4 regions of the Anoxybacillus sp. CHMUD genome follow, and region 1 is predicted to be linked to each of the others. Evidence: predicted binding sites of a transcription regulator. Region 1 holds the regulator's gene; each other region holds the start of a gene.
The links. Region 1 encodes Rex, which represses fermentation and respiration genes when NADH is low (regulators of the CRP and FNR family bind a similar motif). Its sites were predicted from a motif close to TTGTGAAATATTTCACAA; they were not measured.

Region 1 (3,192 bases):
AACGAAACGATGCCGATTTTTCATCACCGAGTGGCTTGTCGATGATATTCATTTTTTCTAATTGTTTTCTACGGCTTTGTGCTCGCTTCGTTGTTGATGCACGAGCGATGTTGCGTTGAATAAAATCTTTTAATTTTGTAATTTCCTCTTGTTGTTTTTCATACAATTTTAGTTGTTGTTCAAATTGTTCAGCACGTTGTTGTAAGTAGCTTGTATAGTTTCCGACATATTTTTTTATTTTTGTGCGTGATAGTTCATACACTTGTGTCACGATTTGGTCAAGAAAATAGCGATCGTGGGAGACGATAAGAATGGCCCCATCGTAATTTTTTAAATATTGTTCAAGCCATTGCAACGTTTCCATATCTAAATGGTTTGTCGGTTCGTCTAAAATGAGCAAATCGGGCCTTGTAAGGAGCAGTTTACCAAGCGCTAGCCTCGTCCGCTGTCCACCGCTTAATGTAGATACTTTTGTCGTATAATCGTACTGTGAGAAGCGGAGACCATGAAGAACCGAACGAATATCTGCTTCATATTGATAGCCGCCTTTTTCTTTGAATTCTGTTTGTAAACGATCATATTGCTCAAGTAGGCGCTCATAGTCAGCATCATGTAAACTCATTTGTTGTTCTAGTTCACGTAATTGTTTTTCCATTTGTTGTAGCGGGGCAAACACATCGAGCATTTCTTCCCAAATGGAACGATGAGCTTGCAACCCTGTATATTGATCTAAATAACCGATCGTTACGTGTTTCGGTTTAATGATTTCGCCTGTGTCGTATGACAACTGTCCGGCAATGATTTTTAATAATGTCGATTTTCCCGCGCCATTTCTTCCAACTAACGCAATACGGTCTTTTTCTTGTATTTCAAGCTTAATGTCTGATAAAACTTGTTCCGCTCCATATGATTTGGATAGTTGATTTACTTGTAAAATGATCATTCTTTCTCACCTCAATCTTCTTTTGATAGTGTAACGTACTTTCTTGATATTCGGCAACACTAGTGTACGAATAACAAATTTGACAAAAATAATAATAAAGGGTACAAAGGAAAGACAGAATGAAAAAAATAGTGTATAGTTTAGAAGTGGGGAGAATTTTTTAGACGTATAGGAGAGAAAAATGAAAGCGCTAACTATTTGTGAAAGGAAATGTGGGGGATTGACTCGTGAATAATGAACAACCAAAAATTCCGCAGGCGACCGCAAAGCGACTACCGTTGTACTATCGTTTTTTGAAAAACTTGCATGCATCAGGCAAGCAACGTGTATCTTCAGCGGAGTTAAGCGAAGCTGTAAAAGTCGATTCAGCAACGATTCGCCGTGATTTTTCATACTTTGGTGCGCTTGGAAAAAAAGGATACGGATATAATGTGAATTATTTGCTGTCGTTTTTCCGAAAAACGTTAGACCAAGATGAAACGACAGAAGTAGCGTTATTTGGCGTCGGTAATTTAGGGACAGCATTTTTGAACTACAATTTTAGCAAAAATAACAATACGAAAATCGTAATGGCGTTCGATGTTGATCCGGATAAAGTGGGAACAAAAGTCGGAGGGGTTCCGGTTTATCATTTAGATGAATTGGAAGAAAAGCTTGGAGGGATTACGGTAGCGATTTTAACCGTTCCTGCTCAAGTTGCCCAGCCGATTACTGACCGACTTGTTCAAAAAGGCATTAAAGGGATTTTAAACTTTACGCCTGCTCGCTTGCATGTGCCAGAACATATTCGTGTTCACCATATTGATTTAGCGGTCGAATTGCAGTCACTCGTTTACTTTTTAAAACATTACGGAAATGAGTAAACCTCCCGTTTACGAGCGGGAGGTTTTTTTTCGTAAAGAACGAATTCCTGCGCCGAAATCAAATGTAGCAATTAAAATAAATAGCATCGTTGTGATGTCCCAAATACCATCATCGGCGGTATGGACAGCAAAATAAGTAAATAAAATGCCAGTGAGAAAATAAAACAACGGTTCAGACTTCATGAAAACAGCCTCCAAATTACGAATTGCATTCGTTCTGCCTCACGCATAATGCTTTCGATTTCTTCAGCAAATAATGTTTGAATTGCAACGACAAAGGTGTTCATCAGTACATGTGCTGCAATAGGTACGATAATACGCTTTGTTTTGACATATAGGAAAGCAAATACAAATCCCATCGTTGCATAAAGAAGCAAATGTTCGAACTCTAAATGAACAACAGCAAATAAAAGCGAGCTGATGATGGCTGATAAGAAAAAGTTATATTTTTGATACAGCGTTCCGAAAATAATTTTTCGAAAAATGATTTCTTCTAAAACTGGACCAACGATTGAAGTGACGAGCATAAGAGCTGGTGTAAGTTTGACCATTTCGACGATCCGTCTCGTGTTCTCGGACCCCATTTCGACCCCAAAGAGGTGTACTTCGATGTTTGCTGCAACGCCTTGGGCGAAAAGAGCGAGCAAAAACCCCCCAATTGCCCAAAAGAATGACATGCCAATCGATGCTTGATGGCGATCATATGAGTATTTCATATCTTCTTTCATAAAATAAAGAACGAGAAAAAGAGCAATCGAGAAACTAATAACAGCCCAATAACCAGAAGCGATCGAAAAAGCTATTTCTTTATTTGATGCGTTGACAAAGCCGCTATGTGCAAGTAAAGGGACGCCGACTAAGCTCGATAGCTGCATGGCGATATATGTAATGATGACATACCAATATTGTTTTTTCACATGGTCAACCCCTTTTTACAAAATAAATACTTTTTCATTTTACCATATTTTTTGTATGAATTTCGAAAGGAAAGACATAATGAAAGAGGGAAATATGTATTGAAAAATTTTTAACTTCCTACTTGCAAAATTGAAAAAAGTTCATTAATATAATAAGTGTGTTAGCACTCAATAAGAATGAGTGCTAATAACGGAACGAAAATCTAATTAAGGAGGTCGTTTGCCGTGTTGAAGCCACTAGGCGATCGTATTGTCATTGAATTAATTCAAACTGAAGAAAAAACAGCGAGCGGAATTGTCTTACCAGACACAGCAAAAGAAAAACCACAAGAAGGAAAAGTTGTGGCAGTTGGTTCAGGTCGCGTTCTTGATAATGGTGAGCGCGTAGCTCCAGAGGTAAGCGTTGGTGACCGCATCATCTTCTCAAAATATGCGGGTACAGAAGTAAAATATGATGGAAAAGAATACT
Region 2 (3,192 bases), on a different contig from region 1:
GCATGTGTACAACTATTGCACTTGTTAGCGATTGAACGTTGTTCGCTTCGTACCATTGTGTCGTCTATTCCAACTATTCATTTATCATGCCGTGATGTTCATTGCCCATGGGATGAACGGGCGGCTGTTATGCGTAAATTGTTAGAAGAATCGTATGACAAGCATGTAGATTTTACAGATGGCATGAAAGTATATCATGAAGATGGAGCATGGACACTCATTTTACCGAAAGTAGATGAACCAACGTTAACGATTTATTCACAAGCAGCAAATGCTCAAAAAGCAAAAGAATATACGAAATACTATATAAAGAAAATTCGGCAATATCAAAACGTATAAAATTCATATGGAAATTGTTTAAGAAAAATGATATGATGGAAAGGTGTGATTATAATACTTTTGTTTGGAGGGAAAGAACGATGCGTGTAAATATTACGTTAGCATGCACAGAATGCGGCGAACGCAACTATATTTCAACAAAAAATAAGCGCAATAACCCAGAGCGCCTCGAATTGAAAAAATATTGCCCACGAGACAAAAAAGCAACAGTTCATCGTGAAACGAAGTAAGCAGTAGGATTTTTTTCCTGCTGCTTATTTTTTTATGAAAGAGGGGGAAGGTTAATGAATAAGAAACAATTGCGGCAACAAATAAAACAACGTCTCTTACATATGACAAAAGAAGAACGCAAGAAAAAGGAGAACATCATTCACGATATATTATTTCACCAACATCTTTGGCAAACGGCACAAGTGATCGGTATTACGATCTCACAACAAATCGAAATCGATACAAAATGTATCATTGAACGAGCATGGCAAGAAGGGAAAAAAGTTGCCATTCCAAAATGCGATGTAACAACAAAACAAATGACGTTTCGCGAAATTCGTTCGTTTCAAGAAACGGAACGCTCTTTTTTCGATTTATATGAACCGATTGTGGAAGAAACGAGAGAAGTGCAAAAACATGAAATCGAGCTCCTATTTGTTCCAGGTCTTGCTTTTGTTCGTAAAGGATATCGCCTTGGCTATGGTGGGGGATATTATGATCGATATTTAGTTGATTTTCCAAACGATACAATTTCCCTTGCATATGATTGTCAAATCGTCTCTACGTTGCCGGTTGAACAGCATGACATCCCTGTCCAAATGATTATTACAAACGAAGGAATTGTTGTTTGTGAAAACGAATAATAAAACAGCATAAGCGCTTTCATATTGTACAGGAGAAAAAATTAACAAAATGTTAATAATTCATGCCTTATAAACTTTGTGAAACAGTGTACAATGTAAGTGTGAAACAGATAAACAACGCACAGATTGTAAAATGATATAAACGAAAGGTGGAAGAAATATGTCAAATAAAGTGAATCGTGTTGTTTTAGTTGGAACAGGTTTTGTCGGTTCAAGTTATGCGTTTGCGCTTTTAAACCAAGGAGTGACAGAAGAGCTCGTTTTGATTGATATTAATAAAGAAAAATCGGAAGGGGATGCGATGGACTTAAATCACGGCATGCCGTTTGCGCCATCCCCAACGAAAATTTGGTTTGGCAATTACGAAGATTGCAAAGATGCTGATCTCGTTGTGTTAACTGCGGGAGCCAATCAAAAACCAGGAGAAACACGATTAGATTTGGTTGAGAAAAACACGAAAATTTTCAAAAATATTATCGATCAAGTGATGGCAAGCGGATTTAACGGTATTTTTCTCGTCGCCACAAATCCGGTTGACATTTTAACATACGCTACATGGAAGTTTTCAGGATTGCCAAAAGAGCGCGTGATCGGTTCAGGAACGATTTTAGACACAGCTCGCTTCCGCTATTTGTTAGGTGAATATTTCGATGTGGATACGCGCAACGTACATGCTTATATTATTGGGGAACATGGTGATACGGAGTTGCCTGTTTGGAGCCATGCATTCATCGGTTGCCGCCCAATTGCCGATATGATGAAAGAAAAGCCACAATATAAACAAGAAGATTTAGATAACATTTTTGTGAATGTACGCGATGCAGCGTATCAAATTATTGAGCGAAAAGGTGCAACATATTACGGTATTGCCATGGGACTTGTTCGTTTAACAAAAGCGATTTTACAAAATGAAAACAGCGTTCTTACTGTTTCAGCTTACTTAGAAGGCCAATATGGTCAAAATGATATGTACATTGGCGTACCAGCGATCGTAAATCGCAACGGTATTCGTGAAGTTGTTGAACTACAATTGAACGAGGAGGAAAAAGAAAAATTTACTCATTCTGCAACTGTATTAAAAGATGTAATGAAACGCGTTGGATTGCAATAGGTTGTCTCATGATGAGGCAACCTTTTTATAATTTCAACACGAAAAGGGAACGGTAAATATGAGGAGGGTGATGATATTGAATGGAAAAACGTTGATCGTTGCCGTTATGGCAGGGCTCGTTCTTTATCAGTTTCGTTATCGGTTATTGAACGAAATATTGAAACGAGAAGCGGTTCAAAAACGAGTGGTACAATGGGGAATGTCCGTTCCGTTTATTCGCCAGCGCATTGTTCCTACATTATTTTTACAAAAGTACAAATAGTTGCGCTTTGTAAGAGAGTGTGATAAAAGAAGGGTATGATAGCGAAGGGAGAGGGAAGGTTGGGCATTCGCTTTGATTTTGTATATTGGCAAATGATGTTTCAATTGTTACAGATGAACTATGAAATCGTTTATTTGTCACCTGATGAGCGGGAGGTTTGGTTGCAATCTACGAGGGAACGAAAAGCGCCGCTTGTACGCCTTGTTCGCACTGATATGGATTGGGGTGTGTCATTAAAAAATGATATGAATCGCGCGCTAGTCGCTGTTGATGAATGGCGCAAGCGACAATTTCGCCGCCAACTGCAAGTCATCAACGTTTATGTCATGATGTATCCCCCTCTTGACGATTGGGAACTGTATGTTCAGCGACCATTCACGACTGGGCGAGTGCATATGCAAACATATGTGATGCATCTTTACAATATGTATGACGTCTTGCATAAGCTAAGCACGCAGTTCCATCAATCATTAAAAGTGTACGTACCTGATGATTCTCCAATGTTGCAACAAGAATTACAAACGTTTAAACAACACGTGTTATCATTTGCAGAGCGCATGTATGAAAATGAACGGCGCATATTTGAACGTGGAAAAGCGAGATTTACATATGTGTTTATTGCTTTA
Region 3 (3,192 bases), on a different contig from region 1:
GATGTTTTCTTGCCATGCTGGCGTAAACGGAATAAGGTCATCGTATGTTTTCGCTACTTCACCACCGATCCCACGATCAACCCCATAGTTAGCAAGCACTAAATCATATACGGTCGTAACGTATAATTCTTCATGCTCCGTTTGTACGCGTTTTACAGGCACAGCACGTTTTAAAATTTTGTTTCCATCATGAGAAAAATACGGAATTTGTATAGTTACAACCTCGTCTTCTATGCCTAACATCGTCAGTCGCGGCTCGATCGCTTCCTCTGTTTCTTCGTCTACCATGTTTAAGTTCCATTTTCCTTTGTTTTCCCAGCGTGAACCAATTGTTCCATTCGGAATCGCAAAATCATTTGTTCGTTCATTCCAAAGCGCTGGTTTCCATTCCCCATTTGTCGTATTTCGACCAATATCAGACGCGTGTAGGAAACGATCAGCAACAAATTGCCCATCTTCTTTCTTTTTCAACGTAACTAAAAATGGAAAATCGGTGTATGTTTTCGCGTAGTTTGTAAAGTATTGTACTTGTCTATCTACATAAAACTCTTTTAAAATAACGTGCCCCATCGCCATCGCTAAAGCGCCGTCTGTCCCTTGTTTAACGCTCAACCATTCATCCGCGAACTTCGTCGATTCAGCAAAGTCTGGACTAATCGAGACGACTTTTGTTCCTTTGTATCGAACTTCTGCTAAAAAGTGAGCGTCTGGAGTACGCGTCATTGGAACGTTTGATCCCCATGTCATAATGTAACCAGCGTTATACCAGTCGCTACTTTCTGGAACGTCCGTTTGATCTCCCCAAATTTGTGGTGAAGCTGGTGGCAAGTCAGCGTACCAATCATAAAAGCTTAACATCGGTCCACCCATCAATGACATAAAGCGTGCACCTGCTGCATGGCTAACCATCGACATTGCGGGAATTGGAGAAAAACCAACGTTTCGATCTGGACCATATTTCATGACTGTATAAAGTAAAGAGGTGGCAACAAGTTTTAATACTTCATCCCACTCCGCACGAACAAATCCACCTTTTCCACGCGCCTGCTTATAACGCTTTGCTTTCTCCGGGTTTTCAACGATGCTTTTCCAAGCATCAATCGGATTTTTATGTTGCTGCAATGCTTCACGCCACATATTTAACAACACGCCACGAACGTATGGGTATTTGACACGAAGCGGGCTATAAATATACCAAGAAAAACTTGCCCCACGCGGACAGCCCCGCGGTTCAAAATCGGGCATATCCGGTCCTGTTGTTGGATAGTCGAGTTTTTGACCTTCCCATGTGACGATACCGTCTTTCACATAAATATCCCAACTACATGAACCTGTACAGTTTACGCCATGTGTTGAGCGTACGACCTTGTCATGTTGCCATCTTCTACGATATATTTGCTCCCAATCGCGATCTTGATATGTGACTTCACTATGCGCATCTGCATGACGTTCAATCGGTTTCACGTAGTTCAATCGTTTGAACAACGGTGACTTCTTTTTCACATCGCTCACTCCTCTTTGTATGAAATCCTTCTATCTTCACTATAAAACGGGACGTGATAAATAAATGTGAGGTACCTCACATGTTTTTTAATTGTCACAAATATGTCGAAATATATAAAAAAGGCCGACTAAATCATTAGTCAGCCTTCTATTTCGTTTATTTTTTTCGCAAGTTCTTCTTTTTCTTCAGATGATAATAGCTTTTCTGCCATCGGGAAAAGAACGCATTCTTCTTTCGTAAAATGATCGGTTAAAATCATATAAGCGTTCATCACATAGGAAGCGAGTTCTCTCGCCTCATGGATGTCAATCGTTTCCGTTTTCTTTAAGAACGTCGAGATGTTTTCTTTCGCTTCATGATGTTCATATTCCATCACCGCAATCGGTCCAGATTCTCTGCCGATGTATCGAACCATCATAGGGAAAAGAACATCTTCTTCGCGACGAGAATGAGGATCGAGCTCTTGCAAAAATTGCTGTACTTTTTCACGTAAACGAATAAGTGCTTGAACAACATCTTCCTCTTTACCATCGTAAATGCCTTTCGCTGCAACAAAAAGAGCATATTTTTCTTCATTTAATGGACCGTGTTCGTCTTTTAATCGTTGCAATGGCGGACATAATGAAACGGGTTCATGCCCAATGAGACTGCAAGGTGAAAAATCCATCGTCATCCCTCTTTTCTTCATGTGCTTACACATTTATTGTATAGAAGGAAAACGATTTTTCGTGTGATGCACGTCACACCTTTTGTCTAAAAAATGAACGTTTATTGACTATTCAATGTTGCAATATGACGATGGACAACCTTCACAATTAATTTGCTTTTTTAAATAGTCTAAGCTATGAATGATAATTTTTCTTCCCTTGAAAGAAATGATACCTTTACTTTTTAATGTATTTAATTCACGATTTACACTTTCACGCGATGTAGAACTAAAATTCGCTAAATCTTGATGTGTAACAGGAACATCTAATAAAATGCCATCTTTCGTCTGAATACCATAACTATTAGCCATACGAATGAGTGTAGAATATAACGCTCCTTTTTTGCCGTATAAAACGAGATCACGAAATTTCGTATGTTGTTTGCGGAAATGATCGGTCATCATTTTCAAAAACTCAACAGCAAACTCTGAGTTGACAAGCAACTCTTTTTCAATATCTTCATTTTTAATTACAAGTACTTCACTATCCTCGAGCGCACGACCGTTAAATAAATATCTCCCATTATCTGAAAAAATCATCAACTCACCGATGACAGCATTCGGCCCACATAACCGCAAACATAACTCTTTTCCATCACCAGAAAATTTACTAATTTGAAATTTGCCAGATAAGACGACAAAAAAGTTTTCGCCCATTTGCCCTTCCTGAAATAAAAACATTCCTTTTTTCACTTTCAGCGTTTTATACGCTAACTTTTTTAGTTGTTCAAAATTTTTTTTGCTAATGAACTGAGACATACGTATGCCTCCTTTTCATGAAAAATATTTCTGATATAACGAACGAGCAAATGTAACATCTTTTGTACCGTGCACAAGCATGCGACCGTCAGCAAATAAAACGACACGATGTCCTTCAAGTTGGGTCATCAACAAATATTCGTTCCCGTGTACTTGTTGACCGCTTGTTTTCATGTGTTCCATCATTTCAGTTATACGAAATGGATGACCATGACGAATTTGT
Region 4 (3,192 bases), on a different contig from region 1:
ATGATCTGGATTAGCGATTGCCACTTTTTTTACCTCTTGTTTCAGTAAATCTTGTAATGACGTTACAGCTACTCCTTCTTTTACGGCAAGCCCAATGCGCCCAAAGGCGTATATGTTTTTTGTTTGTTCAAGAGCAACACGGTCACGAATAAGTTCATCGACATACGCTACATTCGCTGAAGCAAACATGTCAAATGGAGCCCCTTGCTTAATTTGTTCTGCTAGCTGACCACTCGAACCGAAAATAAATGTAACGTCTATTCCCATTTCTTTTTTAAACTGCTCCCCAACTTCTTTAAATGCATGGGTTAAATCTGCAGCTGCCGCAACTTTAATGGATGGTGTCGCATTTGGTTGGGCGGCGTGAGGATTACATGCCACTAATAACAAAATCATAATAAAAAAACACATTTTTCTCACTTTAGTCCCTCCATATATCAAAAGGGAATATCTATTACAGATATCCCCTTTTATTCTTCTAACATTTCACTTCCGCATTTTTTCTAGCATAATAATACCAGTTTAATGCAATTGATACAACATAAAATGCGATAAAGAAGTAAAATGCTGTAATTGGTGTGCCAGTATTTTGAGCTGCCCAACCGAATAAATTCGGAATAAAGAATGAACCATACGCTGCAAATGCGGCTGTAAAACCGAGAACAGGTGCCGCTTCTTTTGGCGGGAAGATGATTGGAATCATTTGGAATGTCGATCCAGATCCCATCCCTGCAGCAATAAATAAGATCAAGAAAGATACGATAAATCCGATAAAGTGTTTTTCCGTTGTAAAATACATGACTGCTGCAGCACCAAGACCCATGATAATTAAGACATAGTTTGTTACACGTGCTCCACCCAATTTATCAGATAACCATCCCCCAACCGGACGGAATGCCGCCGCTAAAAATGCTCCTAAAAAGGCAAGTGATACGTGTTCTGGGAATTGTGATTTTAATAAAAGTGGAAAGGCCGCTGCATACCCGATAAACGAACCGAATGTCGCTGTATATAGCCATGTCATTACCCACGTATGTTTTCGTTTGACGATGACAAACTGCTCCGATACAGATTGCTTTGCGTTTGGTAAGTTATCCATACCGAAATATGCTAAAATCGTAAAAAACACAATCGGAATGACCCAAATAAATGCAGCGTTTTGTAACCAAACTTTTGAGCCGTCTGCGAGTACTTGTGGTTCACCACCGATCGCTCCAAATACACCAATAGTTACGATTAGGGGTGTCACAAATTGAACGACAGACACTCCCATGTTTCCAAGACCGCCGTTGATACCAAGTGCTGTCCCTTTTTCTTTTTTCGGGAAGAAAAAGCTAATATTCGCTAATGCTGAGGAAAAATTTGCACCACCAAGTCCACAGAATGCCGCTAACAGCAACATGAGCCAATACGGTGTATTGGGATTTTGTACGGCTAATCCTACACCGATTGCGGGAACAAGTAGTATTCCTGTCGAAAAAACAGTCCAGTTTCTTCCGCCAAATTTCCCAACAGCAAACGTGTAAACAAAACGAAATGTTGCACCTACTAACCCCGGAACAGCGGCTAACGTAAATAATTGACTTTGCGTCAACTGGAATCCAATGTCATTCAAACGTGCTGCAGTAATAGACCAAATTTGCCAAACGATAAATGCCAACATTAACGTTGGAACAGAGATCCACAGATTTCGACGAGCATGTTTTTTTCCTTCTTTTTCCCAAAATACTGGGTCTTCTGGGTTCCAATAAGAACCAATTCGACTTGTCCGTTCACCGTTTTCTGAAGCCGTTTTCAATGGTTGACTCATAACGTTATCTCTCCTTTTTGAAGTATGATTTATAAAAATGATTGTTGTACTTTCATCATAAAGAAACCACATAAATAAGAATGTGATGTGCATCACATATTCAGAAACGTTCATACAATGTTAAAAAATAATATTTAAGCGATCGTTTTTCGCAATCGTCTCATAATAAGCATTGCAACAAACATAGTTGCTGCTACCCACCAAAAGCCATACGAATATGAATTCGTCCATTGTTTAAATAAACCTAAAATATTAGGTAAAAAGAACCCTCCTAATCCACCTGCTGCACCGACAAAACCTGTCAATAATCCGACTTCTTTCGGGAATACATTTGGAATGACTTGAAATAGTGCCCCATTCGCTGTACCGAAAAAAATAAGTGTGGTAAACAAAAGAGCTAATGCAACATAAACAGACGGAAGCATACCGACAATCACCAATGTAACAGTAGCGCCTGTAAACAGCCAAACGAGCAATTTCATTCCACCATATTTATCAGCTAAATAGCCACCAATTGGCCGAACAAAGCTTCCCGCAAATACGACAAGCGTCACAAAATCTCCTGCCGTCACTTTATCTACTCCGTATTGATCGAAAAAGAATAGTGTTAAATAGCTCGTCATTCCGACAAATCCACCAAAAGATAAGCTATAAAAAAAGCTAAACAACCACGTTTCCTTCATTTTCATCACGCGCATATATTCCGATATTTTTGCTGGTTTTACCGCAGTCGGGCATTCTTTTGCGAAGATGATAAATACAATAAAAGCAACAAAGAGAGGAACGAGCGCTAATCCAAATACACTATTCCAACCATACTCTTCTGCGATACGAGGACCAAACAACATTGCTAAAACCGTTCCGCTATTTCCCGCACCTGCAATTCCCATCGCCAAACCTTGATGTTCTTTCGGATACCAACGGCTTGCTAAAGGAAGAGCGACGGCAAAACTAGCTCCTGCTACTCCTAATAACAATCCAAGCGCATAAATTTGTGTCAATGTATCAGCAAACAACCAACCCCATAAAAGAGGCACGGATGTCAAAACCATTCCGATCATTCCCATTTTCTTACCACCGAATCGGTCTGCTAATAGTCCCATTGGAATACGAAGCAACGCTCCTCCTAATACAGGGATTCCTACCATCATTCCTTTTTGTGCAGGGGTCAATCTTAAATCTTCCACAATAAACGTTCCTGTTGCCCCAAGAATCACCCAGATCATAAAACTAATATCAAAGTACAAAAAAGACGAAAGAAGTGTCGGTAAATGACCAACTCGAAGAAATTGTTTTAATCGTTCCATCTTTATTCCCCCCCTCGCTTTATCGTTTGACAATTTTATCGTAAAAAAATTTATCGATCAGTACTGTTATATTGT

Region 2: the regulator Rex is predicted to act here: its motif matches at 1,270-1,287, upstream of ETB99_RS00755 (L-lactate dehydrogenase).
Region 3: the regulator Rex is predicted to act here: its motif matches at 1,568-1,585, upstream of ETB99_RS00140 (nitrate reductase subunit alpha).
Region 4: the regulator Rex is predicted to act here: its motif matches at 1,891-1,908, upstream of ETB99_RS00240 (NarK family nitrate/nitrite MFS transporter).

What each region holds. Positions count from the first base shown of each region.
Region 1 covers NZ_SDLG01000030.1:7,082-10,273, reverse strand. Annotated here, with positions in the region: gene ETB99_RS13950 (ABC-F family ATP-binding cassette domain-containing protein) at 1-943, opposite strand, end outside; gene ETB99_RS13945 (redox-sensing transcriptional repressor Rex) at 1,171-1,806, shown strand; gene ETB99_RS13940 (YdiK family protein) at 1,816-1,989, opposite strand; gene ETB99_RS13935 (CPBP family intramembrane glutamic endopeptidase) at 1,986-2,723, opposite strand; gene groES (co-chaperone GroES) at 2,949-3,192, shown strand, end outside.
Region 2 covers NZ_SDLG01000001.1:134,491-137,682, reverse strand. Annotated here, with positions in the region: gene ETB99_RS00770 (sugar phosphate nucleotidyltransferase) at 1-339, shown strand, start outside; gene rpmG (50S ribosomal protein L33) at 420-569, shown strand; gene ETB99_RS00760 (5-formyltetrahydrofolate cyclo-ligase) at 624-1,193, shown strand; gene ETB99_RS00755 (L-lactate dehydrogenase) at 1,354-2,304, shown strand; gene ETB99_RS00750 (hypothetical protein) at 2,375-2,566, shown strand; gene ETB99_RS00745 (rhomboid family protein) at 2,602-3,192, shown strand, end outside.
Region 3 covers NZ_SDLG01000001.1:22,887-26,078, forward strand. Annotated here, with positions in the region: gene ETB99_RS00140 (nitrate reductase subunit alpha) at 1-1,503, opposite strand, end outside; gene ETB99_RS00145 (hemerythrin domain-containing protein) at 1,644-2,171, opposite strand; gene ETB99_RS00150 (Crp/Fnr family transcriptional regulator) at 2,280-2,969, opposite strand; gene ETB99_RS00155 (ThiF family adenylyltransferase) at 2,985-3,192, opposite strand, start outside.
Region 4 covers NZ_SDLG01000001.1:42,328-45,519, forward strand. Annotated here, with positions in the region: gene modA (molybdate ABC transporter substrate-binding protein) at 1-411, opposite strand, end outside; gene ETB99_RS00240 (NarK family nitrate/nitrite MFS transporter) at 479-1,810, opposite strand; gene ETB99_RS00245 (nitrate/nitrite transporter) at 1,945-3,117, opposite strand.